DNA from 4 places in the Streptomyces sp. NPDC048192 genome. Region 1 is predicted to be linked to each of the others. Evidence: riboswitches for the same ligand, from Rfam matches in the RefSeq annotation. Region 1 holds a riboswitch; each other region holds the start of a gene.
The links. A riboswitch is a leader RNA that binds a small molecule or an ion and turns the genes downstream of it on or off. The one in region 1 is predicted to bind cyclic di-AMP.

Region 1 (7,585 bases):
GGCCATGGCCCGGTTCGGCGCCAAGCGCACCTATCTGACCGCGCTCACGCTCTTCACCCTCGGCTCCCTGCTCGCCGCGTGCGCCTGGGACGCGGGCAGCCTCATCGTCTTCCGCGCGGTGCAGGGGCTCGGCGGCGGGCTGCTGCAACCGGTCGGGATGGCGATGGTGATGGGCGCCGCCGACAGGTCCCGGCTCGGCCGCGCGATGGCCGTGGGCGGGCTGCCCGTCCTCGTCGGGCCGGTCGCCGGTCCGGTGCTCGGCGGCTGGCTGGTCGACACCGCCTCCTGGCACTGGATCTTCCTGGTCAACCTGCCCGTGGGCGCCGTGGCCCTGGCGCTCGCCGCGCTCCTGCTGCCGGCGCACCCGCCGGCGCCCGCAACCGCCGTGAGCGCTCCCCGCGGGACCTCGGTGCGGTCCTCCGGGAATCCACCCGCCCGCCTGGACATCCCCGGCCTGCTGATGCTCTCCCCCGGACTCGCCCTGCTCCTGTACGGCCTCGCCCGGGGCGGCGAACGCGGTGACTTCGCCACGCCCGGTGCCCTCGTCCCGGCGCTCACCGGCGCGGCCCTCGCGGCGGGCTTCGTGCGCCGGGCGCTCACCGTCCCCGCCCCGCTGCTGGACCTGCGTCTGCTGCGCGACCGTACCTTCGCCGCCGGCGCAGCCACGCTCGCCCTGTTCACCTGCGGCTACTTCGGCTCGATGCTGCTCGGCCCGCTGTACTGGCAGCAGCAGCGCGGCCTGAGCGCCACGGCGGCCGGCCTGCTGGGCGCGCCGACGGGTCTCGTCGTCGGTACGACCATGCAGGTCGCGGCGCGGTGGATCGACCGCGTGGCGCCCCGCCGGCTCATCCCGGCCGGTGTCGCGGTGGCCGCCCTCGGCATGGCGCTGCTGGCCTGGCAGGCGGGGGTGCCCGGGGTCGCGCCCTGGCGGATGGCCGGGTCGGCCATGGTGATGGGGATCGGCGTCGGCACGGTGCTGATGCCGACGATGACCACCGCGAGCCGTGGCCTGCCCCAGGACCGGCTGCCCGCCGCGAGCACCGCGCTGAGCATCAACTCCCAGCTGGGCGCCTCCGTCGGCACGGCCGTGCTGTCGGTGGTCCTGGCCGCGGCGGGCCCGCACCCGTCCGGCTTCCGCACGGCCTACACGGTCGCCGCCACCCTGCTGGCCCTGTCAGCCCTGCCCGCCCTGGCCCTCCCGGGACGCCGGCGAGCGGGGTGAGGGACGGGGGCAAGGCGTGAGGGGGGCGGGTGGGCCGCGAGATACCACGCAGGTGAGATGCCGCGGGCAGACGGTGAGACGTCGCGGGGAGACGTGAGATGCCGCGGGCCGAGCGTGAGGGGCGGCACGGGGGGACCGTGAGATACCGCGGGCCGAGCGTGAGGGGCGGCACGGGGGGACCGTGAGATACCGCGGGCCGAGCGTGAGGGGGCGCGGGGAGACGGTGAGATGCCGCGGGCCGAGCGTGAGGGGCCGCGGGGGGACCTTGAGATGCCGCGGGCCGACTCCGACTGTGAGCTCCCGCGGGCCGATCGTGAGCGCCCGCGGGCGGGCTGTGAAGGCGAGAGGCGCTGCCGGCAGACCATGCGCGGCCGCGGGCAGGCCGAGCCGGATGCCCGTAACCGGCCTGCCGGTGCTCGCGGCGTCCCGCCGGGCGCGCCGCTCAGGTCACTCGCCGGTGCTCGCGGCGTCCCGCCGGGCGCGCCGCCCGGTCCCGCCCGGGTCGCTCGCCGGTGCTCGCGGCACGTCACCGGGCGTCCCGCGTGAACCCTGCCGGGCTCACCCCACCCCCAGCTCCGTCAGCGGGAGCGTGTGGTGGGTCTGGAGGACCTTCGCGCGGAGGTAGCGGACGTTGTGGGGCGTGGTGAAGACGCCGGTCGGGATGCGGTCCCGGACGGTGACGCCCAGGGTGCGCAGCTGGCCGGCCTTGTCGGGGTTGTTGGACAGCAGGTCCAGTTCGCCGATGCCGAGGGCGGCCAGCATCTGCGCGGCGGCCGTGTAGTCGCGGGCGTCCTCCGGCAGGCCGAGCGCGGCGTTCGCCTCGTAGGTGTCGAGGCCCTGGTCCTGGAGGGCGTACGCGTCGAGCTTGTTGTAGAGGCCGATGCCGCGGCCCTCCTGGCGCAGGTAGAGCAGGACGCCGCCGCGGCCGGCGATGCGCTCCACCGCCTCGCGCAGCTGGGGTCCGCAGTCGCAGCGGGCCGAGCCGAAGACGTCGCCGGTCAGGCACTCGGAGTGCAGCCGCACCAGCGGGACCGTGCCCGGCGCCGGGTCGCCGAGGACGACGGCGACGTGCTCCTGCCCGTCGGCCAGGCCGTGGAAGGTGACGAGCTCGGCGTCGACGCCGTAGCCGTCGTGGAAGCGCAGCGGCACCCGGACGCGGGCGCGCTGCGTGGCGGCGGGAGTGTCGGGCATGCGGATCCCTCCGTAGGCTGCTTGCTTCAGATTTGAAGCAGCGATACGCGGGGACCCTACCGCATGCTTAAAACTTAAAGCAATCAGTTTCCGCCGGCCGGGGAACCGGTCGCGGAACCCGGGCCGGAACAGGACGATCGGCGCCGCCAGGGCACGTCCTCCGCCCGGGGCGCGGCGCCCTCACCCTGGAGGCCGCGCGCGATCCCGGTGCAGATCTCCTCCAGCTGCCCCACCTGCTCCGGCGTGAGCCGGTCGAAGAGGGTGGCGCGCACCGTCTCGACGTGCCCGGGCGCCGTACGTTCCAGTACGGCCATGCCCTCGTCCGTCAGGACGGCGATGCTGCTGCGCTTGTCCCAGCGGCAGTCCTCCCGGCGCACCAGCCCGTCCCGCTCGAGCCGGCTCACCGCGTAGGTCAGCCTGCTGCGCGTGATCTTCAGCGTCTCGGCGAGGTCGGTCATGCGCAGCCGCCGGTCGGGCGCGTCGGAGAGGTTGGCCAGCACGGAGTAGAACAGGTGGGGCATGCCGGCGTCCTGCTGGAGCTGTCGGTCGATCGCGTCCTCCAGGAGGTGCGTCGCGGCCAGGTACGCGCGCCAGGCGCGCTGCTCCTCGGGGCTGAGCCAGCGGGTCGTCATGCCGCCAGTGTAAGTTTGTTTCAAACTTGAACCAAGCACGCCGCCCCCAGGGAGACCGCGCCGATGTCGTACCCGTACGTGCTGCTGTCCGCCGCCGTCTCCCTCGACGGCTACCTGGACGACACCGGTCCCGACCGGCTGCTGCTGTCCAGCCCGGCCGACTTCGACCGGGTCGACGCGGTGCGGGCCTCCGTCGACGCCATCCTCGTCGGCGCCGGCACGATCCGCGCCGACAACCCGAGGCTGCTGGTCAACTCCGCCGAGCGGCGCGCGGCCCGGCTCCGGGCGGGCCGGCCGGAGTATCCGCTGAAGGTGACCGTCACCGCCACCGGCGACCTCGACCCCGGCGCGCGGTTCTGGCACACCGGCGGCGACAAGCTCGTCTACACCACCGACGAGGGGGCCGAGCGGGCCGTCGGCCGGGTCGGCGGCGTGGCCGACGTCGTCCCGCTCGGCCCCGGCCTCGACTGGCGGGCGCTGCTGTCGCATCTGCACGACGTGCGCGGGGTGCGGCGGCTGATGGTCGAGGGCGGTGGCACGGTCCACACCCAGCTGCTGCGCCAGGGCCTCGCCGACGAGCTGCAGCTGGTCCTCGCGCCGCTGTTCGTCGGCGACCCGGCCGCGCCCCGCCTCTTCGGGCCGGGCGGCTACCAGGCCGGCCGGCTGCGGCTCACCGAGACCCGCCGTATCGAGGACGTGGTCCTCATGCGGTACGAGCCGACGGCCCCCGGCAGCGGCCCGCTGCCCACCGCCGCCGACCGGCACTGGCTGCGTACCGCCTGCGAGCTGGCCGCACTGTGCCCGCCCTCGAAGACGGCGTTCAGCGTCGGCGCGGTGGTGGTCGGCGCCGACGGCACGGAGCTGGCCCGCGGCCATTCGCGGGAGGGCGGCGACGCGGTGGTCCACGCCGAGGAGGCCGCGCTGGCGAAGATCGATCCGGCCGACCCGCGCCTGGCCGGCGCCACGGTCTACAGCAGCCTGGAGCCCTGCGCCCGGCGCGCCTCGCGGCCCGAGCCCTGCGCCGAGCTGATCCTTCGCGCGGGAGTACGGCGGGTGGTCACGGCGTGGCGGGAGCCGGACACCTTCGTGCCGGGGGCCGACGGGACCGGGGTCCTGGCCGCCGGGGGCGCGCAGGTGGTCGTCCTGCCGGAGCTGGAGGACCTCGCCAAGACGCCGAACGCCCACCTGCTGGGGTAAACACCCAGGGCCCGGAAACCAGCTGGTTTCCGGGCCCTGGGCCTTCAGTAGCGGGGACAGGATTTGAACCTGCGACCTCTGGGTTATGAGCCCAGCGAGCTACCGAGCTGCTCCACCCCGCGTCGTTGTGACTCCAGCATACACCAGTCCGAAGGCCGCCCGACGCCGCTCCCGGCCGGTCCTCACCAAGAGTGAGCGGGCGAGCGCCGTGCGCATAACATCTGAGACGCCATCATAAACGCCGACGCTGCTGTACGCCGGTCAACTCGCCCGTTTTTGCCGCACTCTTGGCTGGTAAGTCCCCCGCCGGAAACCTTAATGATCAAGCCGAACGGCTTGGAAAGTGACTGTCAGGTCTATTAACGTTCGATAACGCAGCGCGGTCGTCCCAGCCGTCACAAGAGGCGGCTCCGTGCGCACGCGCCGAATCCCGCGAGGGAACCGGGGAACCACCACCTTGGGGTGAATCACGCGGATGCCGTCGTGAACTCGCAGAGTCCACGACCGGTATACGCGCGTAGGAGACCTTCCTGCTCCGAACCCGTCAGCTAACCCGGTAGGCGGAGGAAGGAAAGGAGCACGCCCGAGTGGCGTCCAACCGGCCCGCCCCAGAAGCCCCCTTCATCCCCCAGCAGGCCGAGCCGGAGACCTTCGGCTACGGCGCCTACCGCGCCGAGGAGGGCCCCTGGGAGGAGTGGAACCCCACCGAGGACTCCGTCGCCCCGGTCCGCGGCCGGCACCGCGTCGCCAAGCAGCGCGGCGGCTTCGCGCGCAGCTCCACCGTCCTCGGCGTCGGTGTGATGGCCGCGGTCGGCGCGGGCGGCATGGCCAGCGCCAACACCGGCAAGCCGCCGGTCTCCATCTCCCTGCCGGACCTGGACTCCGTCGAGCACATCTTCGGCGGCTCCTCCCACACGCCCGAGGCCACCGCCGCCGGGCTCAGCAAGGTCGGCACCACCACCGACAGCGCCGAGAGCGGCAACGCGGGCGAGGCGCTGCGCAACCGGATCATGGCCCAGGCCGAGCAGCAGCGGGGCCAGGCCGACAGCAAGGCCACCGCCGCCGCGCTCGCCGCCGCCGAGAAGCAGACCGCCGACGCGGCCGCCAAGGCGGAGAAGGAGGCCGCCGCCAAGGCCGCCGCCGCCAAGGACAAGGCGGAGGCCGACGCCAAGAAGGCCGCCGAGGCCAAGCGGCTGGCGGAGCTGGCCAAGGAGTACACGCTGCCGGTCGTGTCGTACACGATCACCGGCACCTTCGGGCAGCCCGGCGCGATGTGGTCGTCCGGCTACCACACCGGTCTCGACTTCGCCGCCCCCACCGGCACCCTCATCAAGGCCGTCCACAGCGGCACGGTCACCGAGGCCGGCTGGGCCGGCGCCTACGGCTACCGCACCGTCCTGACCCTGGACGACGGCACCGAGCTGTGGTTCTGCCACCAGTCCTCGATCAACGTCTCCGTCGGCCAGAAGGTCTCCACCGGCCAGGTCATCGGCCGCGTCGGCGCCACCGGCAACGTCACCGGTCCGCACCTGCACCTGGAGGTCCACCCGAACGGGCAGGCCACCGCCATAGACCCGGCGCCCTGGCTGCGCGACAAGGGCCTCAACCCCTGAGCCGCACCGCTCTTTCCGCGGGATTCCCGCGCCGGCGGCGGAATGCGATCATCCGCCGCCGGCGTTGACTTGGAGCATGACTTCTCTGCGCACACTCGGTTCCTCCGGCCTCGAGGTCTTCCCGCTCTGCCTGGGCGGCAACGTCTTCGGCTGGACCGCGGACGAGGCGACCTCCTTCGCCGTCCTCGACGCCTACGCGGAGGCCGGCGGCAACTTCATCGACACCGCCGACTCCTACACGGCCTGGATCGAGGGCCACAAGGGCGGCGAGTCCGAGACGGTCCTCGGCAAATGGATCAAGTCCCGCGGCAACCGCGACCGCGTCGTCGTCGCCACCAAGGTCAGCCAGCACCCCGAGTACCAGGGGCTGTCCGCCGCCAACATCAAGGCCGCCGCCGACGCCTCCCTGCGCCGCCTGGACACCGACTACATCGACCTGTACTACACCCACTTCGACAAGCCCGAGACCCCCGTCGAGGAGATCATCGGCGCGCTCGACGAGCTGGTCCGGGCCGGCAAGGTCCGGCACATCGCCGCCTCCAACATCAGCCCCGAGCGCCTGAAGGCCTCGCTGGACTTCTCCGACCGCGAAGGCCTGGCCCGGTACGTCGCCCTCCAGCCCCACTACAACCTGGTCTCCCGCGACACCTACGAGGGCCCGCTGCAGGACCTGGTCGCCGAGGAGGGCCTGGCCGCGGTGCCGTACTTCTCCCTCGCCGCGGGCTTCCTGACCGGCAAGTACCGCCCCGGCACCAAGGTCGACAGCGCCCGCGCCGGCCGGGCCCGGGAGTACGCCGACTCCGAGCGCGGCCAGAAGGTGCTGGCGGCCCTGGACGAGGTCGCCGCCGCCCACGACGCCCCCGTCGCCACGGTCGCCCTCGCCTGGCTCGCCGCCCAGCCCACCGTCACCGCCCCGATCGCCTCGGCCCGCACGGTGGAGCAGCTCCCGGCCCTGCTCGGCGTGGTCGGCCTGCGGCTGACGGAGAAGGAGCTGGCCCAGCTGACGGAGGCGTCCGCCTGATCCCTCACCGCCGCTGAGCGCCGTTCGCGCCGCGACGGCGCTCAGCACTCGCGGCAGTGGGGGAGGGGCCGAGGCCCCGCGCCCGCCCGCTACGTCCGGTACGGGTTGTAGGCGGAGTAGGGCGCCACCGGACCGCCGTAGGCCGGCCAGTACGGCGTGGGGGCCGGCGGTGTGTGCACCGGACGCGGCTGCGGGGCCACGCGGGCCGCGTACTCCAGTGCCGGCCGGGCCGCCTCCCGCCGCTTCCACAGCTCGTCCAGCAGCTCCCGCTCCCGTACGACGAAGTCGGCCCCGGCCTTGCCGCGGCGCCCCCGGTGCCGCAGGAACGCGAGGGAGGTGGCGTACGCCTCGTACCGGGCCACGGCCTGCGCCGCCGGCCGGCCGCCGTGGTGCCGGGCGTAGTCCCGGGCCGTGCGCCGCGCCCGCATCGACCCGAGCGCGAACGGCTCGGCCGGCCCCAGCCACCCGGCCAGCACATACGCCGGCAGCTCCTCCCGCACGGTGCGCAGCTCCCGCTGCCGCGTGAAGATCGCGAGCCAGGTCAGCAGCGCGAACACGGGCACCATGAATCCGCCGTAGACGGCGAAGAACCCGAACTCGCCGAAGGTGGAGGAGCCGTTCCAGAAGGCGTGCATGCTCATCGCCAGCAGCAGACCGCCGAGCGGCAGCAGCACCCGCCGGGCCCGCTGCCGCTCGGCGGAGAGCGCCG
Region 2 (7,585 bases), on a different contig from region 1:
CTCGTCCGCCGGGTCGGGGGCCTGGAGCGGCTGCACGCACGGCCCCTTCAGCCACCACTCCGGGAGCATCGCGAGCGCCTCGTCGCCGAGCGGGTTCACCCCCGGTCCCGCGGCCAGCGAGTGGGCGACCAGGACGTGCAGGCACTTCACGCGGTCGGGCATGCCGCCGGCGCTGGGGAAGCCCTCCAGTACCTCGATGGCGTCCCGGCGCGCGATGTAGTCCTCGTGCGCCGCCCGGTAGGCCGCGGCCAGCTCGGGGTCGCGCTGCAGTCGTTCCGTCATCTCCTTCATGACGCCGTTCGCCTCCAGCGTCCCGATCGCCGAGGCGGCGCGCGGGCACGTCAGGTAGTACGTCGTCGGGAAGGGCGTGCCGTCGGGCAGCCGCGGCGCGGTCTCCACGACGTCCGGCTGGCCGCACGGGCAGCGGTGCGCGATGGCCCGCAGGCCCCGCGGCGGGCGGCCGAGCTGCTGCTTGAAGGCCTCGACGTCCGCGTCGGTGGGCTCGGTGCGCGGGGTGGGCGGCGGGGGGGTTTCCATGACTGGTTCTAGAAAGGCTTTCTGTGGGTTCACTGGTCGGAGGCGTCGGACTTGTCGACTCCGTCCCAGACGTTCGCATACCAGGGGCGCCTGGCTCCCCTCAGGTCGGCGCGGGACTGCTTGACCAGGCGCGGGTCGACCACCGTGTACCCGGTCTCGCCCGGCATCACATAGTGCAGCCGGAGCCGGATCTGCTGCTCGGCGTAGGCGTCGTCCTGCCAGCGCGCCTTGAGGTCGCGCAGCTGCTCCACCCGCTTGCGGGCCTGCTGCTGCTGGCGCTGGAGGTCGGAGATCTGCGCACGCTGGGACACGTACTGCCGCATCGGGTAGGCGAGCGCGACGACCAGCGAGCACAGCACCAGCGCGAGCAGCGCGGCGCGGCCGGTGAGCCGGGAGCGGCGGGCCTGCCGCCTGCTCTGCGAGCGGTAGACCCGGGCCGCCGTCTGCTCACCGAGCAGCCGCAGCCTGGTCGCGGTGGAGAAACGGTCCCGGTCCCTGGCGGCCATCTGGCTCCTCCGCTCCCCTTCGTCGGTGTGGCCTCACACGTGCGTACGTCCCCGGACACGGTACGGGACCGAGTCCGGGGACGTACGGACGACTGGCTAAGCCTTACCCCAGGTTGGGTCAGCTCGTGGCTCAGCCCTTGCTGTGCTTACTGGTTCGCAGAGCGAAACCGCGGGAACGCGCTGCGGCCGGCGTACACCGCGGCGTCGTCGAGGATCTCCTCGATGCGCAGCAGCTGGTTGTACTTGGCGACGCGCTCGGAGCGGGCCGGGGCGCCGGTCTTGATCTGGCCGCAGTTGGTGGCGACGGCGAGGTCGGCGATGGTGACGTCCTCGGTCTCGCCGGAGCGGTGGGACATCATGCACTTGTAGCCGTTGCGCTGGGCCAGCTCGACGGCGTCCAGGGTCTCGGTCAGCGAGCCGATCTGGTTCACCTTGACCAGCAGGGCGTTGGCGGCGCCCTCCTCGATGCCGCGGGCGAGGCGCTCGGGGTTGGTGACGAACAGGTCGTCGCCGACGAGCTGGACCTTGTCGCCGAGCTGGGCGGTGATGGTCTTCCAGCCCTCCCAGTCGTCCTCGAACAGCGGGTCCTCGATGGAGACCAGCGGGTAGGCCTCGACCAGCTCCGCGTAGTACTCGGTCATCTCGGCGGCCGAGCGGTTCTTGCCCTCGAAGACGTAGGAGCCGTCCTTGTAGAACTCGGACGCGGCCACGTCCAGGGCGAGCGCGATCTGCTCGCCGGGGGTGTAGCCGGCCTCCTTGACGGCCTCCAGGATGAGGTCCAGGGCCTCGCGGTTGGAGCCGAGGTTCGGGGCGAAGCCGCCCTCGTCGCCGAGACCGGTGGCCAGGCCCTTGTTCTTCAGGACCTTCTTCAGCGTGTGGTAGACCTCGGCGCCCCAGCGCAGGGCCTCGGAGAAGGACTCCGCGCCGATCGGGGCGATCATGAACTCCTGGATGTCCACGTTGGAGTCCGCGTGCGAGCCGCCGTTGAGGATGTTCATCATCGGCACCGGCAGCAGGTGCGCGTTGGGGCCGCCCAGGTAGCGGAAGAGGGGGAGGTCGGACGCCTCGGAGGCGGCGTGGGCGACGGCGAGGGAGACGCCGAGGATGGCGTTGGCGCCGAGGGAGCCCTTGTTGTCGGTGGCGTCCAGGTCGAACATGGCCTGGTCGATCAGGCGCTGCTCGGTGGCGTCGTAGCCGACCAGCTCCGGGCCGATCTGCTCGATGACGGCGAGGACGGCCTTCTCGACGCCCTTGCCCTGGTAGCGGTTGGGGTCACCGTCGCGCAGCTCGATGGCCTCGAAGGCGCCCGTCGAGGCGCCGGACGGGACGGCGGCACGACCCGTGCTGCCGTCGTCGAGGCCGACCTCGACCTCGACCGTGGGGTTGCCTCGGGAGTCCAGGATTTCCCGGGCTACGACGACGTCGATGGACGGCACGAGCATCTCCTTCTTGGGATGTGACGCTGGAAGTGCGGGGCGTGTGCCTTGCGGCCGCGCCGTGCGACTAGAGCCTAACCGTCCCCGGGGCGCCGGCCACCGACCGACCGTCCCGTGGACGGGAGGGACACGCAGACGGTACCCATTGTTCACCGCCGGAACAAAGGGGGGTGCGGGGGAACGGCAGAAGACGGCCGGGCAAAGAAAAGCCCCGCCCCGGCGCGTACGGGGGAACGCGCGCCGGGGCGGGGAGCCCGTGGGGACGGGGGGTGGCCCTCACGAGGCCTCCAGTGTGGGGGCGGCGGCTGTGAGGACGCTGTGGGCCGGCCCGGAGCCGGGCGTCAGCCCCCGGCCGTCACTTGAGGTGCAGCTGCTGACCCGGGTAGATGAGGTCGGCGTTCTTGACGATGTCCTTGTTCAGCTGGAACAGCTTCTGCCAGCCGCCCTGCACGCCGTGCTTGACGGCGATGGAGCTGAGGGTGTCGCCCTTGACCACCTTGTACTCGCCGTCGCCCTTCTTGACCTTCGCACCGGTCGGGGTGGTGACGGTCTTGCTCGCCGACGGGGCCGTGCGCGTGGTGGAGCGGGTGGCGGCCTGCTGGTCGGTGGAGCGGGTGGCGGTGCCGCTCGACGACGACTTCGTGGAGGCGGCGGGAGCGGAGCCGTTGTACGGCGTGCTGCTCAGGCCGGTGCCGCAGACCGGCCAGGCGCCCTTGCCCTGGCCCGCGAGGACCTTCTCGGCGACGGCTATCTGCTGGGCCTTGCCGGCCAGGTCGGCACGCGGGGCGTAGGCGGTGCCGCCGTAGGCGGCCCAGGTGGAGTTGGTGAACTGCAGGCCGCCGTAGAAGCCGTTGCCCGTGTTGATGGACCAGTTGCCGCCGGACTCGCACTGGGCGACGGCGTCCCACTGGGAGGCGGTGGCGGCGGAGGCGTTGCCCGCGGCCATCAGCGGGGCGGCGACGGCGGCGCCGGTGACACCGGCGAGCGCGACGGCACGGACGGCCTTGGACGGGCGGCGGTGCTTGCCCTTGACGGAAAACAGCATGGATCGATCCCCTCACCGACGCCTGCGAGGTGAGCTGTCGGGTTCGGGCCGGTTGAGTTGCCCGGCCGCACTCCCGCTTGCGCGAGGTGCGGCTTCACCCCTAGCCGGCCGAGCAGCAACTGCTGGGCGCGGCACTTACCTTGGGTCCCCCGCTCCTGCCTACGGCGCTTGACGCGACGACTGTTCCCGGGCAACCGCTGGCAGGATTCGGCGTTGCGACTGCCGGGGCTCGTGGTGACGAGCGGTCCTGACCGTAGACAGGCCGTCGGCCGAATTTCAAAGACGATCAGGGCTTCTGAGACTCATCCCACACTTTCTCCAAACCGGACATTGTGTGATCAAGTGGGGCGTCAACTGGCCCTGACCGGCGCCGTCTTATCCGTCGACTTTCAGGGTCTGACCGGCGGCGATGTGGTCCGGGTCGGCGCCGATGACCTTCTTGTTGCTCTCGTAGAGCGCGTGCCAGCCGCCGTCGACGCCGAGCGAGTCGGCGATGGAGGCGAGGGAGTCGCCCTCGCGGACGGTGTACGTGTCCGGTCCGCGGCCGGCGTGACGGCCGGACTCCGCGGACTCCTGACCGTTTGTCACGCTTTCGTCCGCGCTTGCGCCGCGGTGACGTCCGCCACTGCTGAGCGCTCCAGTGTCGACCAGGCTCCAAGAACCGGCGCTCTGCTGGTAATTGTCCGACTTGTCGGCACCCGGCGTCGCCGCGGAGGAACCGGCGCTCCCCTGTGAACGTCCGGCGTCCCGCGTGCCGGACTCATGAGATTTGTCCGACTTGGGGGTGCTGGTTCCGGTGGGGCCGGCCGTGTCCGGGGTGCCGGTGGCGTCGCCGCCGGCGCCCGGAGCGGGCGTGCCGCTCGCGTCCGGGGCGGGGCTGGAGGTGCCGGAGCCGGAGGAGTCCGAGCCGGACGTCTGGTCGGAACCGGAGCCCTGGGAGGACGAATCCGGCAGACCGGACGAGCCGGAGCCGTCGGCCGAGCCGGAGGCGCCGTCCGCACCGCCGCTGCCGCCGGAGCCGCCGACGCCGGTGTCGACGTCGAGCGAGCCGGAGTGGGAGGTCAGCCCGGCGGTCAGCGCGCACATGGCCCACGGCGCGGTGCCCCTGTCGGCGAGGATCTTCTCGGCGACGGCGATCTGCTGGTTGCGGCTGGCCTGGTCGGCGCTCTCCGCGAACTGCGTGCCGCCGTACTTGTCCCAGTCCTCCTGCGAGATCTGCAGGCCGCCGTAGTAGCCGTTCCCGGTGTCCGCGCTCCAGGATCCGCCGCTCTCGCACTCGGCGACCCGGTCCCAGGTGGTGCCGTCGGCGGCGTGGGCGCTCGCGGCGCCGAGGAGCGGGATGGCGATGGCCGAGCCGGTCACTCCGGCCGCGACGAGGAGGGCCGGAGCCTGACGGGGGCGACGGTGACGACCGTTCCCGGAGAGCATGCGGAAGCCTTTCGTGCGACTGCAGAACCGGCGCGGCGGACGGTGCCCTCGCCACGCTGATGGGTGAACGTATCGTCAGACGATCACTTGTCACAAGTTCATGCCGCGCAGATCACGTGAAGATCACATAGTTGAACGCCCGTCACTTTTTTCTCCACGGAGCGTCGTCAGGCGGTGGGCGTGAACTCCACGGGCAGCGTGCGCAGTCCCCGCATGATGAGCCCGCCGCGCCAGCGCAGATCGGCGGGATCGGCGGCGAGCCGCAGGTCGGGCAGCCGGGTGAGCAGGGTGGCGAGTGCGGTCTGGCCCTCCAGCCGGGCGAGCGGCGCGCCGAGGCAGTAGTGGATGCCGTGGCCGTAGCCGAGGTGCTGGTTGTCGCGGCGGGCGAGGTCCAGCACGTCCGGGCCGGCGAACCGCTCCGGGTCCCGGTCCGCCGCCGCGAGCACCACCAGCACCGGGTCGCCCGGCGCGATGTCCTGTCCGCCGATGGTGAGCGGCTCGGTGGCGAACCGCCAGGTGGCCAGCTCCACCGGGCCGTCGTAGCGCAGCAGTTCCTCGACGCCGGTCTCCAGCAGGTCCCTCTCCCCGTGGGCCAGGGACGCCTGGAGCCGCTCGCGCTGCCCGGGGTGGGTGAGCAGGGCGTAGGTGCCGTTGCCGATCAGGTTCACGGTGGTCTCGAAACCGGCGAACAGCAGGATGAAGGCCATCGCCGCGGCCTCGTTCTCGGTGAGGTGCTCGCCGTGGTCGGAGGCGCGGATCAGGCCGGAGATGAGGTCCTCGCCGGGCACGGGCTCGGCGGGCAGCGCCTCGCGCTTCCTGTGGATGAGTTCGGCGAGGTAGCCGCGCATCTTCTTCACGGACCGCGCGACCCCGCCCCGGGGCCCGCCGCCGTGGCGGATCATCATCCCCGCCCAGTCCCGGAAGTCGTCCTGGTCCTCGCGCGGGACGCCGAGCAGGTCGCAGATGGCGTAGATGGGCAGCGGGAAGGCGAACTCGTGGATGAGGTCGGCGGAGCCCTGCCCGGCGAACCGGTCGATGAGACGGTCGGTCAGCTCCTGCACCCGCGGCGCGAACTCGGCGACCCGGCGGGGGGTGAACGCCTTGCTGACCAGCCGGCGCAGCCGGGTGTGGTCCGGCGGGTCGATGTTCAGCAGATGCGTCATCAACTCCGCCTTGCGCTCGCCCGGGATACCGGTCTTGCCCTTGGCGTGCGCCGGCTCGTCGTGATGCGCGGGGTTCTTGCTCAGCCGCTGGTCGGCGAGGGCCTGCCGGGCGTCGCCGTACCGGGTGACCAGCCAGGCCTCCACCCCGCTGGGCAGTCGCGTCCGCCGCACCGGCGCGTGCTCGCGCAGCCAGGCGTAGGCGGGATAGGGGTCGGTGGCGAACTCCCAGCTGAACAGCGCGGGCACGGGGCCCGGGAGGTCGCCGGGGTCGGGGGTCGGGTGGTGCTGGCCGGTCACGGGTCGACCGTATCCCCCGCCTCGTGGGTCTCCGCGTCGCGGTGGCCGTCGGTGGCCCGGCGTATCGCCTCGGGAGCGACGCCCTCCGCCTGACGGATCGCGTCCCGGTACGCGCGTGCCGCCGCGCGCAGGGCCGCTTCCGGGTCCACGCCCTCCGCCTCGGCGCGGGCCGCCAGGGCCAGCAGCTGGTAGCCGATGCCCTCGCCCTGCGGCAGCGGCACGTCCAGGCCCGCCGTGCGCGCGCGGGAGACGAGCTTGGCGGCGAGGGCCAGGCCGGGCTGGCCGAGCGGGACGCCCTCGGTCACCGAGGAGCGCCGCTTCTCCTCGGCCTTGGTGCGCAGCCAGTGCTCCTTGACGTCCTCCGGCGTCTCGGCCTTCTCGTCCCCGAAGACATGGGGGTGCCGGTGGACGAGCTTGGCGACGATGCCGCCGGCCACGTCGTCGACGGAGAACGGCGCGTCCGGGTGCTCCTCGGCGATCCGGGAGTGGAAGACGACCTGGAGGAGCACGTCGCCGAGCTCCTCGCGCAGTTCCTCGCGGTCGCCGGCCTCGATCGCCTCGACCAGCTCGTACGCCTCCTCGATGCCGTACTTGGCGAGGTCCTCGTGGGTCTGCCGGGAGGACCAGGGGCACTCGGCGCGGATGCGGTCCATGACCTGCACGAGGTCCAGCAGGCGGGCGCCGGGCAGGTCGTAGGAGGCGGGCAGCAGCTCCAGTTCCGGCATGGCGGTCCGGCCGGAGCCGGCCAGCCGGGCCAGGCCGTCGGTGAGCGCGGGCTCCCCCTCGCCGGTGGCCACGACCACCACCGTGCGCCCGCCGGCGCAGGCGTCGACCAGCTCCTGCGCCGTGGGGGACGCCTCCCGGACCGTGATCCCGGCCTCGCGCAGATACGGCAGCTGCGGATGCGCGCCGTCCGCGCACAGCACGGCGTCGGCGGCGCGCAGGGCCTGCCAGGCCGGCCAGGACAGCAGGCCGGGGGCGACGCGGTGGCTGGTGGTGAGCAGGACGACGCGGCCGGGGCCGGCGGCGGGGGCGTGGTCGGGGCTGGATGCGTTCACGATCCGAACGTAACCCACTCCGACCAGGAGCGGTTCCGGTTGTCCACAGGGCGGGGACGATCGTGTGATCGTATGACCTACCGCGTCACGAGGTCAGCGTCTGCCCGCCGGACGC
Region 3 (7,585 bases), on a different contig from region 1:
TGCTCCTGAAGTCCACGCCCGCCGCCTCCGACTTCGACTGCCCGCAGCCCGGACACGCCCTCGCCGACTACTGCGGCGCGGCCGGGATCCGCCGCCTGGTCACCGACGAGGACATCATCCCGGTGGAGACGTTCATCGGCTACGGCGAGTGGTTCCAGCAGAAGCTGGTGCCCGGCCTGGAACGGGTGCGGGTCGTCTCGGTGGACCGCGACAACAGCGGCGGCTTCGAACTGAAACTGGACTCGGGTGAGATGTTCACCGCGCGCGCGGTCGTCGTCGCCACCGGGCTGTCGGGCCTGGCACATCTGCCGGCGGAGCTCGTGGGTGCCGCGGCCGAGGGACCGGCGCCCACCGCTGCGGTCTCCCACAGTTCCCAGCATCACGACCTGGGCCGTTTCGCCCGCAAGGAGCTGATCGTGATCGGCGCCGGCCAGTCCGCGCTGGAGACGGCGGCGCTCGCGGCCGAAGCGGGGGCACGCGTGCGTGTCGTCGCGCGCGGCCGTGGCCGGGTCGCCTTCGGCGCCCCACCCTGGAAGCAGCCGAAGCTGCGGCCCGAGTCCCCGTTCGGCCGCGCCTGGTCGCTGTGGGCGCTCAGCTACTACCCGCACCCCTACCGCTATCTGCCCGAGCCCGCCCGGCACTTCCTGGTCCGCCGGGTTCTCGGCCCGCTCGGCGCCTGGTGGCTGCGCGAGCGCTTCGAGAGCGCCGTACAGGTGCAGGAGGTGGCGCGGGTCGTGGCCGCGGAGGCGTCGGACGGCAGGCCGGTCCTGACCGTCCGCACCCACGGCGGCCGCACCGAGCGGCTCACCGCCGACCACGTCATCGCCGCCACCGGCTACCGCGTCGACATCGCGGCGATGGACTTCCTCGGCCACGGACTGCGCACCCGGCTCGCGGTGAGCCGCGGCGCCCCCAGGCTCGGCGCCGGCTTCGTGTCGTCCGTCCCCGGCCTGTACTTCACCGGCCTGCCGGCGGCGTCGTCGTACGGCCCGGTGATGCGTTTCGTCTGCGGCACGGAGTTCGCCTCCCCGCGCCTGGCGAAACACCTCGCGGCGGCCCACGGCTGACACGGGCGCGGCACCCGGAACCGGACGCGTCACGCCACCGGCCCGCGTCCGGTTCCCGCGGGGGCCCGGTCATCGGGAAGCCGGCGGGCGGCACTTGGGGCCGATCAGCACGTAAGTGCGCAGGACGGCATGGTGAGTCGAGGAGGCGCGGTATCCGTATTCTCTGATCATGGCAGCCTCCCCCGCATATGCACTGATCGCCACCGACCTGGACGGGACGCTGCTGCGCGGCGACGACACCGTCTCCGACCGGTCGTTCGCCGCGCTCGCGCGGGTGGCGCGGGCCGGCGCCCGGCACCTGGTGGTCACGGGCCGCCCGGCCCCGCGGGTACGGCCCCTGCTCGCGCGCCTCGGCTGCACGGGGCTCGCGGTGTGCGGGCAGGGCGCACAGGTCTACGACGCCGGGAGCGGCCGGCTGCTGTGGTCGGTCCGGCTGGACCGGGAGCTCGCCGAGACGGCGCTCGGCAAGATCGAGGCCGAGGTGGGGCAGGTCTTCGCGGCCGTCGACCAGGACGGCGTGGAGGGGCTCACGCTCATCGAGCCCGGGTACCGGATGCCGCACCCGACCCTGCCGGCGGTGCGGGTCGGCCGGCGCGACGACCTGTGGTGCGCGCCGATCAGCAAGGTGCTGCTGCGCCACGCCGCCCTGTCGGACGACGAGTTGGCGGCGGTGGCGCGCGCGGTGGTGGGCTCGCTCGCCACGGTCACCATGTCGGGGCCGGGGACCGTGGAGCTGCAGCCGTCCGGGGTGACCAAGGCGACCGGTCTCGCGCTGGCCGCCGAGCGGCTCGGGATCGCTGCGGGGGAGGCGCTGGCGTTCGGCGACATGCCCAACGACATCCCGATGTTCGACTGGGCGGGGCGCGGGATCGCCATGGCCAACGCGCATCCCGAACTCAAGGCCGTGGCCGACGAGATCACCCTGTCGAACGAGGACGACGGCGTCGCCGTCGCCCTCGAACGGCTGTTTCCGGACCCCTGACCCTCGCGTGCCGGACCGGCCGGCCGGCACAACGGGACGCGGCCGTCCTGAGGAGGCCGGCACCGGTTGGGTGCGGCTCCCGTGCACGCGCGCGCACGCGCGTGGACGTGCGCACGCCCGCCGGATGCCCTGCGGCCGCCCGGCAGGCTCCCGTCCGTCAGGTGCGGGAAACGTGCCGGGCGGCCGGGGCCGGGGCGGCCCGCGGCACCGGCGGCGGCCGGGTCGCGGGACCGTTCAGGGGGCGGCCCATGGCTGTGGATTGGGAGGGGGCGTCAGTAGGCGCTGTTGACGTTGTCGATCGACCCGTAGCGCGCGGCTGCGTAGTTGCAGGCCGCGGTGATGTTGGCGACCGGGTCGTAGGGGCTGAAGGAGGTGCCGGCCACGTGGTACGCCTTGAACGTGGGGTCGATCACCTGGAGCAGACCCTTGGACGGGATGCCCGCGGCGGCGTTGGAGTCCCACAGGTTGACGGCGTTCGGGTTGCCGGAGGACTCCCGCATGACGTTGCGGTAAATCCCGTCGTAGGTGCCGGGGATGCCCTTCTGGGACATGATCGCGAGCGACTGGCGGATCCAGCCGTCCAGGTTGCCCTGGAACCCGCCGGGGGTGGCGGGGGTCGTGGTGCCGCTCGTGGTGGCCGCGGAGGCGCTGGTGGCGCCGATGAGCGGCAGGGCGAGTACGGCGGCGCCGGTGCCCACGGCGGCGAGGACGCGGGCGAGGCGGCTGTTGCGGGGTCGGCGGTGCCGAGCGGCTGCAGGCATGGGACGTTCCTCTCCTACGCCTGCGAGGTGAGCTGTCGGGTTCGGGCGGGGAGGTGCCCGGCCGTGCCCGGAAGAGACACGGCTTCACCCCTAGCCGTACCGGTGCGGTGCCGACCGGTCCGGCGACTTACCTGGGTCCCCCGCTCCTGCCGTACGAATGGTCCGTGGATGGGTGAGCGGGCGGCGGCAGGATTCGGCGTCCGCCCGACGGCCGGGAAGGTATGCGAGAGCACACGCCGGGAACAAGTATCTGCGTCACACAACGCCCCATTTGACCTTGGTCAATGCCATATGTGGCACTTGATCCTTTGCGGCCGCCAAGCCTCAACTGCCCTGCCGGGCAAGGCGAGAGAAGGGCGCGGCGGGTTCCTGCGGGAGAGACGGCGCGTGACCCAACTCACGTAATAACAAAGTATGTCAAATACGATATGGGGGATTTGCGTGCATCGGCTGAGCGGCGGAACCCGTGGCATGGTGCCCGTCGTTGTCGTGGTGATCGCGGTGGCCGCCGAGGGCGTGGGTGATCGCCGCGGCGTGGAGGAGGGTGCACGGGGTCGCTCCGTCCGCCTGTCGTTCGCGACAAAGCGGGTGGGTTCCTGTTAAGTCGATGAATGTCCGTTTTTACCACTTGATCGAAAACATACCGGTCATGATCCGATAGCACCCGGGCTGGACCGGTGGGCGCTATCGGTGATCGAACAGGGACCGGATACGCTGACTTGAGTGATGGCAGCGACCTATCGACAAACCGTGTAATCGCCAGCAGACACCAGCAGACAGGAGACCCCTCGTGACCGTCGTCGGGCCGTTCGGGCTGAGCGTGCGGGACCAGGCTCTCGAAGCCGATGTCCAGGCCGGATTGGCGGCTGTCGAGGAAGGCTTGCTCGAGGCCACCAAGAGCGAGGTCCCGTTCATCACGGAGGCCGCGCAGCACCTCGTACGGGCCGGCGGGAAGCGGTTCCGGCCGCTGCTCGTGATGCTCGCGGCCCAGTTCGGCGACCCCTACGCGCCGGGCGTCGTGCCGTCGGCCGTGGTCGTGGAGCTGACCCACCTGGCCACGCTGTACCACGACGACGTCATGGACGAGGCGGCCGTCCGGCGCGGCGTCGACAGCGCCAACACCCGCTGGGGCAACTCCGTCGCGGTCCTCACCGGCGACTTCCTCTTCGCCCGCGCCTCCCAGATCCTCGCCGACCTCGGCCCCGAGGCGGTCCGCGTGCAGGCCCTGGCGTTCGAACGGCTGGTCACCGGCCAGATCCTGGAGACCGCCGGCCCCTCCGACGGCCGCGACCCGGTCGAGCACTACCTGGACGTGCTCGCCGGCAAGACGGGCTCGCTGGTGGCCGTGTCCTGCCGGTTCGGCGCGATGATGTCGGGCGCCGACGAGACGGTGGTCGACGTGCTCACCCAGTACGGCGAGCGGCTCGGGGTCGCCTTCCAGCTCGCCGACGACGTCCTGGACATCGCCTCCGACTCGCACGAGTCCGGCAAGACCCCGGGCACCGACCTGCGCGAGGGCATCCCCACGCTGCCCGTGCTCCGGCTGCGCGAGCGCGCCGCCCGCCTGCGGCTGCCCGAGGACGTCGCCCTGTGCGAGCTGCTGGACTCCGACCTCAGCGACGACGCCCGGCACGCCGAGGCGCTGGCCGCGCTGCGCGCCCACCCGGCGCTGGAGCAGGCCCGCCGGGACACCGTCCGGTACGCGGAGGAGGCCCGCTCCGCGCTCGCCCCGCTGCGGGAGTGCGACGCCAAGGCGGCGCTGCTGGAGCTGTGCGACGCGGTCGTCCACCGCGCCGGCTGACCCGGACCGCCCACACCCCTCCGCCGACGCGCACCACGCAGGCCGTCGGCGGCCATGCACCCTCGTGTACGGCCGTGCCCCTCGTACGGCCACGCGCGCGTGCGTGCACGGCATCGCGTACGGCCCTCCCGCCCGTACGGCCCCCTCCGTTCCGGTGAGACCCCTACGGGTCGGCGGATCCGGGTGCCCTGCGTGTCATACCGCAGGAGTACGCGGAGTTGGCTCCGAGGTCTGACGCTTCCTCAAGGCCGATTTGGTGAGATGGAAACCACGGAAATCACCACTCCTCACCGATTCGGGTGAGAATGGCGGCTCAGGTGGACCAGCGTGAGGACAGCCGCCGCCGACGACGGAGGTAAGGCAGAGATGGCACCGTACGAATCCGACGACGCAGTGGACGCCGCACGAGTGGACGCCACGCGGGACGAGGAAGCGCACGCCGGCCGCCGCAAGGCCGCCCGCTACGCGGTCCCGGTCGCGGTGGTGGGCGTGGCTGCGGCCACGATCGGTCTGGTCCCGGCGCTCGCCGCCTCCGGTGACCCCGACCTGCCCAGGATCACCGCCCAGCAGCTCATCGAGAAGATCGCCAAGTCGGACGTCCAGCAGATGTCCGGGACCGTGCGGATCGACACCGACCTCGGACTGCCCGACCTCGGCGGCCTGGAGAACAGCCTGGCCTCCGGCGCCGCCAAGGGCTCCGGCGACGGCTCCTCCGCCGACCCGCAGTCCAAGCTCACCGAACTGGTCTCCGGCACGCACACCCTGCGCGTCGCCGCCGACGGCCCGGAGAAGCAGAAGCTGTCGCTGCTGGAGAGCGGCTCCGAGTACAGCCTCATCCACAACGGCAAGAACGTGTGGGGCTACGACAGCAAGAGCAACGAGGTCTACCACGGCACCTCGGCCGGCTCCGGCAAGGAGCACCGGGCCGAGCCCCCGGCCACCCCGAAGGACTTCGCCGACCAGGCGCTGAAGTCGGTGGACGACACCACGTCCGTCACCGTCGACGGCACCGAGCGGGTCGCCGGCCGCGACGCCTACAAGCTGCTGGTCAAGCCCCGCCAGTCCGGCACCACGGTCGGCGCGATCAGTATCGCCGTGGACGCGAAGACGGGCATGCCGCTGAAGTTCACGCTGACCCCGAAGAGCGGCGGCGCCGCCGTCCTCGACGTGGGCTTCGCGCAGGTCTCCTTCGCCGAGCCGGCCGCCTCCACCTTCGACTTCACCCCGCCCAAGGGCGCGAAGGTGACGGAGCAGAAGCAGGACTCGGCGCCGGGCAAGCACGAGCGGGCGACCGGCGAGGGCTTCGGCAAGGGCATGAACGGCTCCGACGTCCTCGGCAAGGGCTGGACGTCCATCGCCACCTTCGACACCGGCGCCAAGGGCGGTCTGCCGACCGGCTCCAAGGCCGGTGACCTCGGCGGCTTCCTCGGCTCGCTGGGCGACAAGGTGTCGGGCAAGTTCGGCAAGGGCACCTTCTTCTCCACCCGTCTGGTCAACGCCCTGATCACCGACGACGGCAAGGTGTACGTCGGCGCGGTGACCAAGGACGCCCTGGTGAAGGCGGCCGACGCGGGAAAGTGACCCGCTGCGGGCACTACGGACCGTGATCGTGCGTTGACCCTTCAGAGGAGCACGCACCGAGGGGGAGCCGATGGACGGACCGTCCGCCACGCAGCGGGAGGCGGGGGACGCGGAAGAGCGTGCCCCGGGGCAGCCGGAGCAGCGTGCCCCGGGGGACGCGGAGGCGAGCGTCATCGCCACCCGTGGCCTGACCAAGCGCTACCGCGGCGGACAGCTCGCCGTGGACGGCCTCGACCTCACCGTCCCGGCGGGCAGCGTCTTCGGCTTCCTCGGTCCGAACGGTTCGGGCAAGACCACCACCATCCGCATGCTGATGGGCCTGATCGAGCCGACCGCGGGCACGGCCCGCGTGCTGGGCCGCCCGATGCCCCGGGCGGCCCGGTCCGTCCTCCCCCAGGTCGGCGCGCTCATCGAGGGGCCGGCGCTGTACGGCTTCCTCTCCGGCCGGGACAACCTGCTGCGCTACGACGCCGCCGACCCGACCGCCGACCCCCGCACGCGGCGTGCCCGCGTCGCCGCCGCCCTGGACCGGGTGGGCCTCGCGGCGGCCGCCGGCAAGAAGGCGAAGGCGTACTCGCTCGGCATGAAACAGCGCCTCGGCCTCGCCGCCGCGCTGCTCCAGCCACGCCGGCTGCTCGTGCTCGACGAGCCCACCAACGGCCTCGACCCGCAGGGCATGCGCGAGATCCGCACCCTGATCCGGGAGCTCGCCGCCGACGGCACGACGGTGTTCCTCTCCTCCCATCTCCTCGACGAGATCGAGCAGGTCTGCACCCATGCCGCGGTCATGGCACGCGGCCGGCTCATCACCCAGGGAGCGGTGGCCGACCTGGCGGCCGGGGCGCGCGGCCGGCTGGTGGTGACGACCCCGGACCCGGCCGAGGCGGCCAGGGTGCTGAAGGAACAGGGCGCCGGGGACGTCACCGCCGAAGGCGACCGGGTCTCGGGCGAGCCGCCGCCGCGGGACCTGGCCGAGGTGAACGCGGCCCTGGTCGCGGCGGGGGTACGGGTCCGGGGCTTCACGGTCGAGCGGGCCTCGCTGGAGGACGCCTTCGTGGCACTGACGGGGGAGGGCTTCGATGTCGCGGGCTGAGACGTTCCCGGGAGGGGAGCCGGTCCCCTCGTCCGGACTCACCCCGGAGGCAGGACCGGGTCCGGCGTCCGGGCCGACCTCGGAGGCAAGACCGGTCCCCGTGTCCGGGCCGACTGAGGAGACCGAGCCGACGCCCGCGTCCGCGCCGACCCCCGGGCCCAGACCGATCCCCGTAGCCGACCTGGCCCCCGTGCCGCCCGTACGGCGGCCCAGCCCCCTGTGGGCGTTCGGGCTGCTGGGCAGTGAGCTGGTCACGACCCTGCGCCGTTGGCGCACGCTCGCGTTGCTCGGGGTGCTGGC
Region 4 (7,585 bases), on a different contig from region 1:
CTCGGGCAGCTCGCGGCCGGCGCTCTCCATGCGGCCCCCCTCTCCCGGTCAGTAGGCCGGCATCGTGCGCGGGCCGAGGTCGTCGCGGGCGGGCGGCGGCGCGAGCCGCAGGGTGGCGCCGAGGACGCCGGCGCCGTGCGGGGCGACGACGACCGGCTCCAGAGTGACGGCGACCACCTCCGGGTGGTCGTCGACCAGCCGGGACACCCGCAGCAGCAGCTCCTCCAGCGCCGGGGTGTCGACGGGCGTGGAGCCGCGCCAGCCGAACAGCAGCGGCGCCGTGCGGATCGAGCGCACCAGCGAGGTCGCCTCCCGGTCGGTGACCGGGACCAGCCGGTGCGCCATGTCGCCGAGCAGCTGGGAGGCGGCTCCGGCGAGCCCGAAGGACAGCACGGCCCCGGCCGCCGGGTCGATCACGGCCCGTACGACGGTGTCGACGCCGCGCGGTGCCATACCCTGCACCACCGGCCGCAGCTCCTCCGGCTTCCCGAACAGCTCGGTCAACTCGGCGTACGCCCGGCGCAGTTGCTCCTCGTCGGCCAGGTCGAGGCGTACCCCGCCGAGGTCGGCACGGTGCCTGAGGTGCGGGGCGGTGGCCTTGAGGGCCACCGGGTAGCCGAGGGTGCGGGCGGCTTCGGCGGCGGCGTCGGGGGTGGGCGCGGGCAGGGCGCGCCGTACCCGGATGCCGTACTTGCCGAGCAGTTCGCAGGTCTCCTCGTCGGAGACGGTGAGTCCTTCGCCCCGCGTGAGCAGCTCGTCGATCAGCCGCGCGGCCCCCTTCTCGTCGATGTCGTCGTACTCGGGCACCTTGCCGGGGTCCATGGCCTCCCGCCGCCACTGTCCGTACCTGACGGCCTCGGCCAGGGCCCGCACCGCGCGTTCGGCGGCGGGGTAGGCGGGGATGAGCCGCGCGCTCTCCGCGGGGGTGCCGGGTGCGGGGGGCGCGCCGGTGTCCGCGACCGCGGTGGACGGTCGTCCCGCGGGGCGACCGGGAGAGTGAGCACCGTGCTGCGCGTCGGGTGACGGCTCTCCGGGGTGCGGCGCCGCTCCGGCTGCCGGTTCGACGGCCCCGGCCTGCGGTGCCGTGCTGGCCGCGGCCGACAGCGCCTCCGCGAGCCCGCCCAGCTCCACGTGCACCACCAGCACCGGCTTGCCGGGCACCGCCGCCGCGGCCGACCGCAGCGCCCGGGCCAGCTCCGCGTCCCCCGGCGACGCCTCCCCGATGGCCGGGATCGCCGTGACGACGACGGCGTCGTTGGTGTCGTCCGCCAGAGCCCGCGCCAGCGCCCCGCGGAAGTCCTCCGCCGTCGCCCCGGTCGTCAGGTCCAGTGGACGCGACGGCCGCAGGCCCTCGGCCAGGCACCGGTCGTACGCCAGCACGCCCAGCGACTCGGAGTTGCCGAGGATCGCCACCCGGGGTCCGGCCGGCAGCGGCTGCCGGGCGAGCAGCAGCCCGGTGTCGACCAGCTCGGTGATCGTGTCGACCCGGATCACGCCGGCCTGCCGCAGCAGCGCGGCGACGGTGTCGGGCGGCAGCCGGGTGGCCCGTACCGCGTGGCCCTGGGGCGCGGAGCCGACGCCCTGCACCACGACCAGGGGTTTGGACGCCGCGGTGCGCCGCGCGAGGCGGGTGAACTTGCGCGGGTTGCCGATGGACTCCAGGTACATGAGGACGACGTCGGTCTCGGGGTCGTCGTACCAGTACTGGAGGACGTCGTTGCCGGAGACGTCCGCGCGGTTGCCGGCGGACACGAAGGTGGACACGCCGGTGACCCCGGTGACCCCGCCGCCGCGCCGGTGCAGCCGGGACAGCAGGGCGATGCCGATGGCGCCGGACTGGGCGAACATCCCGATGCGGCCGGGGCGCGGCAGCTCCGGCGCGAGGGAGGCGTTCAGCCGGACGTCCGCCGCGGTGTTGATGATCCCGAAGGCGTTGGGCCCGATGATCCGCATGCCGTACGCGCGCGCCTGGCGCACGAGCGCCCGCTGCCGCTCGCGCCCCTCGGGCCCGCTCTCGGCGTATCCGGCGGAGAGGACGACGAGCCCCTGCACCCCGTGTTCACCGCACTCGGCGACCACGGCGGGCACGTGCTCGGCGGGGACGGCGACCACGGCGAGGTCCACGTGGTCGCCGATGTCGCGGACGCTCCGGTGCGCCGGCACCCCGTCGACCTCGGTGAGGTCCTCGGGGAAGGCCTTGTTCACGGCGTGCAGCCGGCCGTCGTAGCCGGCGTCCCTGATGTTGCCGAGGACGCTGCGGCCGACCCCGCCGGGGGCGCGGCCGACGCCGACGACGGCGACGGAGCCGGGCCTGAGCAGCCGCCGTACCGAGCGGCCCTCGGCGCGCTGTTCACGCGCGCGCTGCACGGCCAGGGAGCGGTCGGTGGGTTCGAGGTCGAACTCCAGGCGGACCACGCCGTCCTCGAAGCTGCGCTTCTGCGTGTAGCCGGCGTCCGTGAACACCTTGATCATCTTGGTGTTGGCGGGCAGCACCTCGGCGGTGAAGCGGCGGATGCCGCGCTCGCGGGCGACCGCGGCGATGTGCTCCAGCAGGGCGGAGGCGACCCCGCGCCCCTGGTGCGCGTCCTGCACGAGGAAGGCGACCTCGGCCTCGTCGGCGGGTGCGGCGGCGGGCATGCCGTCCGCGCCGACGCGGTCATAGCGTACGGTGGCGATGAACTCGCCGCCTACGGTGGCCGCGAGTCCCACCCGGTCCACAAAGTCGTGGTGCGTGAAGCGGTGGACGTCCTTGGCGGAGAGCCTGGGGTACGGCGCGAAGAAGCGGTAGTACTTCGACTCGTCCGAGACCTGCTCGTAGAAGCTGACCAGGCGGTCGGCGTCATCAACGGTGATGGGCCTGATGCGTGCGGTGCCACCGTCGCGCAGCACCACGTCCGCCTCCCAGTGGGCGGGATACTGGTGCCGGTCCTTCCGGTCCGCCGAGGTCTGCATGGGCCCCAGAGTACGGCTCGCGTCCGACAACGGCGCGGGGCAGGCTGTGGAGGACGGCACGCCGGATCGAGGCCGCGGTCCGGCAGTGCCCGGGAAGGACACAGGTCCGATCCGGGCATGCTTCACGATATGGGAAACTGGTCTAGACAACCCTGAAGACTGAAGGGCAGCAACACATGGCTGAGCGCCGCGTCAACGTCGGCTGGGCCGAGGGCCTCCACGCCCGCCCCGCCTCCATCTTCGTCCGAGCCGCCGCGGCCGCAGGCGTCCCGGTGACGATCGCCAAGGCTGACGGCACCCCCGTCAACGCGGCCTCCATGCTGGGTGTCCTGGGCCTGGGCGCCCAGGGCGGCGAGGAGATCGTCCTGGCCTCCGACGCCGAGGGCGCGGACGCCGCTCTCGACCGCCTGGCCAAGCTGGTCTCCGAGGGCCTCGAGGAACTGCCCGAGACGGTCTGAGCACCGGGCACGCCGACCAGCGGAAGCCGTGTCGCCCTTTTCCGGGGCGGCGCGGCTTCCGCCCTTTTCCGGGATCATTGCGCTCACACGTGAATTCGGGCAGCGGAAATACACCGCCACCGAATTCCTCTTCTTTGTATACGGCGTCCGTGTTAATGCCGCAGACCCGAGATGTTTACGGCGTGTTGCGAAGTCCTCACACGCTCGGCGGCCCGCGGAGTGCGCAGCCGGTGCGCGGCCGTCGTGCGCTCGGTGTGCAGCGCCGTGAGCGCCCGCGCGCGTTCGCCGTCCCCGCGCGCCACCGCGTCGACGATGGCGCCGTGCTCCGCCCAGGCGTCCACCGGGCTGGCCGGCGCCTCCACGGCGTACATCCAGGCGATCTTGTGCCGGAGCTGGGTGAGCATCGCGGTCAGCGAGGGGCTGCCGCAGGCCTGGGCGAGCGTCTCGTGGAACCAGCCGCCCAGCGAGCGCAGATCCTCGCTGTTGCCCCTCCTGGCCCGCTCCTGGCCCAGCCTGACCAGGCCGCGCAGCACCTTCAGGTGGGCCTCGGTGCGCCGCTGGGCGGCCCGCGCGGCACCGAGCGGCTCCAGCAGCGTCCGCATCTCCAGCAGGTCGGCGGCCTCCTGCTCGGTCGGCTCGGCCACGCACGCGCCCGCGTGCCGGCGCGTCACCACGAACCCCTCGGCCTCCAGGGTGCGCAGGGCCTCCCGGACGGGGACGCGCGAGACGCCGTAGCGGCGGGCCAGGACGTCCTCGGTGAGGCGGCCGCCGCGCTCGTGGACGCCGGCGATGATGTCGTCCCGGATCGCCGTGCACACCGAATGCGCCGGAATACGCATGACCGACCTCCGCCTTAATCCCCGTGAAACGCCGACGATGGACGCCTGTTCCGTGACTCTATTCCAAGGAGCCGGAATTTCCGACGGCAGGCCGGAAGCCATGGATATTTTTTGGTCAGCGCCAGGGCGGAGCCGGCGGGAAAACGGCGAAAGCCCCGGCTCGGTGAGCCGGGGCCTCGCCGGGGCCTCGTCCGCCGCGCGCCGCGGTGTCAGACGTTCACGCCGTGCTTGCGGAGATAGGCGACGGGGTCGACGTCGGAGCCGTAGTCCGGGGTCGTACGGGCCTCGAAGTGCAGGTGCGGGCCGGTGGTGTTGCCGGTCGCGCCGGACAGGCCGATCTGCTGGCCCGGGACGACGCGCTGGCCGACGGAGACGCCGATGGACGACAGGTGGCCGTACTGGGTGTACATGCCGTCGGCCATCCTGATCACGATCTGGTTGCCGTACGCGCCGCCCCAGCCGGTGGAGACGACGGTGCCGGCGCCGACCGCGTGGACGGCCGTGCCGCTCGCCGCGTGGAAGTCGATGCCGGTGTGCGAGCCGGAGGCCCACAGGGAGCTGCTGGCCTTGTAGCCGGTGGAGACGTAGGAGTTCGCGATCGGGGCGACGAAGGTGTTCAGCAGGCGCTTGCGCTCGGCCTCGCGCGCCGCGCGCTCCCGGGCCTCGCGCTCCTGCCTGGCCTTACGGGCCGCGGCCTCCGCGGCCGCCTTCTGCTCGGCGGCCCGCTTCTGCGCGGCGGCCTGCGCGTCGATGTGCTCGGCCACGTCGTCGCTGACGGCGAGGACCGGGGTGAGGCCGGTCTGCGCCACGGTGTTCTCCGCGGCGAGCGCCGGGGAGGCGGCGAGGGTGCCGATGACTCCGGTGGTGGTGAGGGCAGCGATGCCGGCCGCCTGAGCGGTGGTGCGCTTGACCCGGCCGGGCTTGCGGTGCTTCCCGGTGGCGCACGTGAACGCCATGGAGTGGCTGGTCCTTTCCTTCCCTCTCGCCTACCGGGTTAGCTGACGGGTTCGGAGCAGGAAGGTCTCCTACGGGCTCCCTCGCGGCTCGCGCGGGCGCCCGATTCACCCCAGGGACGTGGGTCCCCGGCTCCCCTGGCTCGCGCCGTACGGGGACTCGGCGATGACTGTCCGGTGCCGCGGGTGCGGCGCACTGCCGGCGGACAGCCCGGACGACGCTACGAAAACCCGCTTTCGAATCCCAAACGGATCCGGGTGTTTGTAGCGCATCCCACAGGGCAGACAGGCAACCTCCGCCCCAAATCGGGCATCTGAGGAAGCGAGTGGAACAGCGTGGGGCTCCGACGGTCCACGAGCCGTCGGAGCCCCACGCGCGCGTGGCCGCTACTCGGCCGCCACGACGCTCACTTCGCCGATGCCGAGCGCCTCCACCGGCGCCTTGATCTGCGACGCGTCACCGACGAGGACGGTCACGAGGCGGTCCACCGGGAAGGCGTTCACGACGGCGGCCGTGGCCTCCACCGTGCCCGTCGCCGCGAGCCGCTGATACAGCGTCGCCTGGAAGTCGTCGGGCAGGTGCTGCTCGACCTGGTCGGCCAGCGTGCTCGCGACGGCCGCCGCGGTCTCGTACTTCAGCGGCGCCACCCCGACCAGGTTCTGCACCGCCACGTCCCGCTCGGCGTCGGTCAGGCCCTCCGCCGCGAGGGTGCGCAGCACCTTCCACAGGTCGTCCAGCGCCGGGCCGGTGTTGGGGGTGTCCACGGAGCCGCTGATGGCGAGCATCGACGCGCCCGTGCCGTCCGGCGCGGACCTCAGGACCTGGCCGAAGGCGCGCACCCCGTAGGTGTAGCCCTTCTCCTCGCGCAGGACGCGGTCCAGGCGGGAGGTGAGGGTGCCGCCGAGGCAGTAGGTGCCGAGCACCTGGGCGGGCCACACCCGGTCGTGCCGGTCGGGCCCGATCCGGCCGATGAGCAGCTGCGTCTGGACGGCGCCGGGCCGGTCCACGATGACCACGCGCCCGGTGTCGTCGGCGGTCACCGGCGGCACGGGCCGCGGCTCGCCCGGGGTGCCGGTCCAGGCGCCCAGGGTGTCGGCGAGCAGCGCGTCCAGGTCGACGCCGGTGAGGTCGCCGACCACGACCGCGGTGGCCGTGGCGGGGCGTACGTGCCGGTCGTAGAAGGCGCGTACGGCGCCGGCGTCGATCTTCTCGACGGTCTCCTCGGTGCCCTGGCGGGGACGCGACATGCGGGAAGCCGCCGGGAACAGCTCCTTGGACAGTTCCTTGGCGGCCCGCCGGGCGGGGTTGGCCAGCTCGTGCGGGATCTCGTCCAGGCGGTTGCGGACCAGCCGCTCGACCTCGCTCTCGGCGAAGGCGGGCGCGCGCAGGGCGTCGGCGAGCAGGCCGAGGCCCTTGGGCAGGCGGGAGACCGGGACCTCCAGGCTGAGCCGGACGCCGGGGTGGTCGGCGTGCGAGTCCAGGGTGGCGCCCGCGCGCTCCAGCTCGGCGGCGAACTCCTCGGCGGAGTGCTTGTCGGTGCCCTCGGAGAAGGCCCGCGCCATGATCGTGCCGACGCCGTCCAGGCCGGCCGGCTCGGCGTCCAGGGGCGCGTCCAGCAGCACCTCGACGGCGACGACCTGCTGGCCCGGGCGGTGGCAGCGCAGCACGGTCAGGCCGTTGTCCAGAGCCGAGCGCTCGGGGGCCGGGAACGCCCACGGCCTGGCCTCGCCGGGCTGCGGCTGGGGGTGGAAGTCCATGGTGGCGAGCTCGGTCACTTGGCCGTCTCCTCGTTCTCGTTACCGGCCTCTACGGTCGCTTCCTGCTCCGGGTCCTCGGGGACGCCCGCGTCCGGGACCTCCTCGGGGGTCTTCGGCTCGTACACCAGGACCGCGCGGTTGTCCGGGCGCAGGCGGGCCTTGGCGATCTCCTGGACCTCCTGGGGGGTCACCTCCAGGACGCGCTTGACGGCGGTGAGGGCCAGCTGCGGGTCGCCGAACAGGACGGCGTAGCGGCACAGTTCGTCGGCGCGGCCGGCGACCGTACCGAGCCGGTCCAGCCACTCGCGCTCCAACTGGGCCTGGGCACGCTCCATTTCCTCGGGCGTCGGGCCCTCCTCGGCGAACCGGGCCAGCTCCTCGTCGATGGCGGCCTCGATGACCGGCACCTCGACGTCACCGGAGGTCTTCACGTCCAGCCAGCCCATGGAGGGCGCGCCGGCCAGGCGCAGCAGGCCGAAGCCGGCGGTGACGGCCGTACGGTCGCGGCGGACCAGCCGGTTGTACAGGCGGGAGGACTCGCCGCCGCCGAGGACGGTCAGGGCGAGGTCGGCAGCGTCGCACGCGCGCGTGCCGTCGTGCGGGAGGCGGTAGGCGGCCATCAGGG

Region 2: linked by a shared signal. The riboswitch ahead of ACGFZN_RS11270 (transglycosylase family protein) and the one ahead of ACGFZN_RS10740 (M23 family metallopeptidase) in region 1 are both predicted to bind cyclic di-AMP.
Region 3: linked by a shared signal. The riboswitch ahead of ACGFZN_RS33590 (transglycosylase SLT domain-containing protein) and the one ahead of ACGFZN_RS10740 (M23 family metallopeptidase) in region 1 are both predicted to bind cyclic di-AMP.
Region 4: linked by a shared signal. The riboswitch ahead of ACGFZN_RS18530 (M23 family metallopeptidase) and the one ahead of ACGFZN_RS10740 (M23 family metallopeptidase) in region 1 are both predicted to bind cyclic di-AMP.

The regions. Positions count from the first base shown of each region.
Region 1 is NZ_JBIDAL010000004.1:530,952-538,536, forward strand. Features, by position in the region: gene ACGFZN_RS10715 (DHA2 family efflux MFS transporter permease subunit) at 1-1,222, shown strand, start outside; gene ribA (GTP cyclohydrolase II) at 1,781-2,413, opposite strand; gene ACGFZN_RS10725 (MarR family winged helix-turn-helix transcriptional regulator) at 2,497-3,045, opposite strand; gene ACGFZN_RS10730 (dihydrofolate reductase family protein) at 3,109-4,242, shown strand; tRNA gene ACGFZN_RS10735 (tRNA-Met) at 4,291-4,364, opposite strand; cyclic di-AMP (ydaO/yuaA leader) riboswitch at 4,654-4,822, shown strand; gene ACGFZN_RS10740 (M23 family metallopeptidase) at 4,830-5,855, shown strand; gene ACGFZN_RS10745 (aldo/keto reductase) at 5,932-6,876, shown strand; gene ACGFZN_RS10750 (PrsW family intramembrane metalloprotease) at 6,966-7,585, opposite strand, start outside.
Region 2 is NZ_JBIDAL010000005.1:98,326-105,910, forward strand. Features, by position in the region: partial or broken gene ACGFZN_RS11255 (DUF501 domain-containing protein) at 133-537, opposite strand; gene ACGFZN_RS11260 (septum formation initiator family protein) at 567-1,043, opposite strand; gene eno (phosphopyruvate hydratase) at 1,190-2,479, opposite strand; gene ACGFZN_RS11270 (transglycosylase family protein) at 2,835-3,524, opposite strand; cyclic di-AMP (ydaO/yuaA leader) riboswitch at 3,529-3,701, opposite strand; gene ACGFZN_RS11275 (transglycosylase family protein) at 3,900-4,952, opposite strand; gene ACGFZN_RS11280 (cytochrome P450) at 5,120-6,412, opposite strand; gene ACGFZN_RS11285 (nucleoside triphosphate pyrophosphohydrolase) at 6,409-7,470, opposite strand; gene ACGFZN_RS11290 (SurA N-terminal domain-containing protein) at 7,556-7,585, opposite strand, start outside.
Region 3 is NZ_JBIDAL010000019.1:145,459-153,043, forward strand. Features, by position in the region: gene ACGFZN_RS33580 (FAD-dependent oxidoreductase) at 1-1,067, shown strand, start outside; gene ACGFZN_RS33585 (HAD family hydrolase) at 1,237-2,049, shown strand; gene ACGFZN_RS33590 (transglycosylase SLT domain-containing protein) at 2,322-2,810, opposite strand; cyclic di-AMP (ydaO/yuaA leader) riboswitch at 2,813-3,019, opposite strand; gene ACGFZN_RS33595 (polyprenyl synthetase family protein) at 3,601-4,611, shown strand; gene ACGFZN_RS33600 (outer membrane lipoprotein carrier protein LolA) at 4,978-6,192, shown strand; gene ACGFZN_RS33605 (ABC transporter ATP-binding protein) at 6,263-7,285, shown strand; gene ACGFZN_RS33610 (ABC transporter permease) at 7,452-7,585, shown strand, end outside.
Region 4 is NZ_JBIDAL010000008.1:116,527-124,111, reverse strand. Features, by position in the region: gene ACGFZN_RS18545 (GNAT family N-acetyltransferase) at 49-2,952, opposite strand; gene ACGFZN_RS18540 (HPr family phosphocarrier protein) at 3,129-3,410, shown strand; gene ACGFZN_RS18535 (GntR family transcriptional regulator) at 3,563-4,249, opposite strand; gene ACGFZN_RS18530 (M23 family metallopeptidase) at 4,459-5,205, opposite strand; cyclic di-AMP (ydaO/yuaA leader) riboswitch at 5,218-5,378, opposite strand; gene ACGFZN_RS18525 (M16 family metallopeptidase) at 5,590-6,978, opposite strand; gene ACGFZN_RS18520 (M16 family metallopeptidase) at 6,975-7,585, opposite strand, start outside.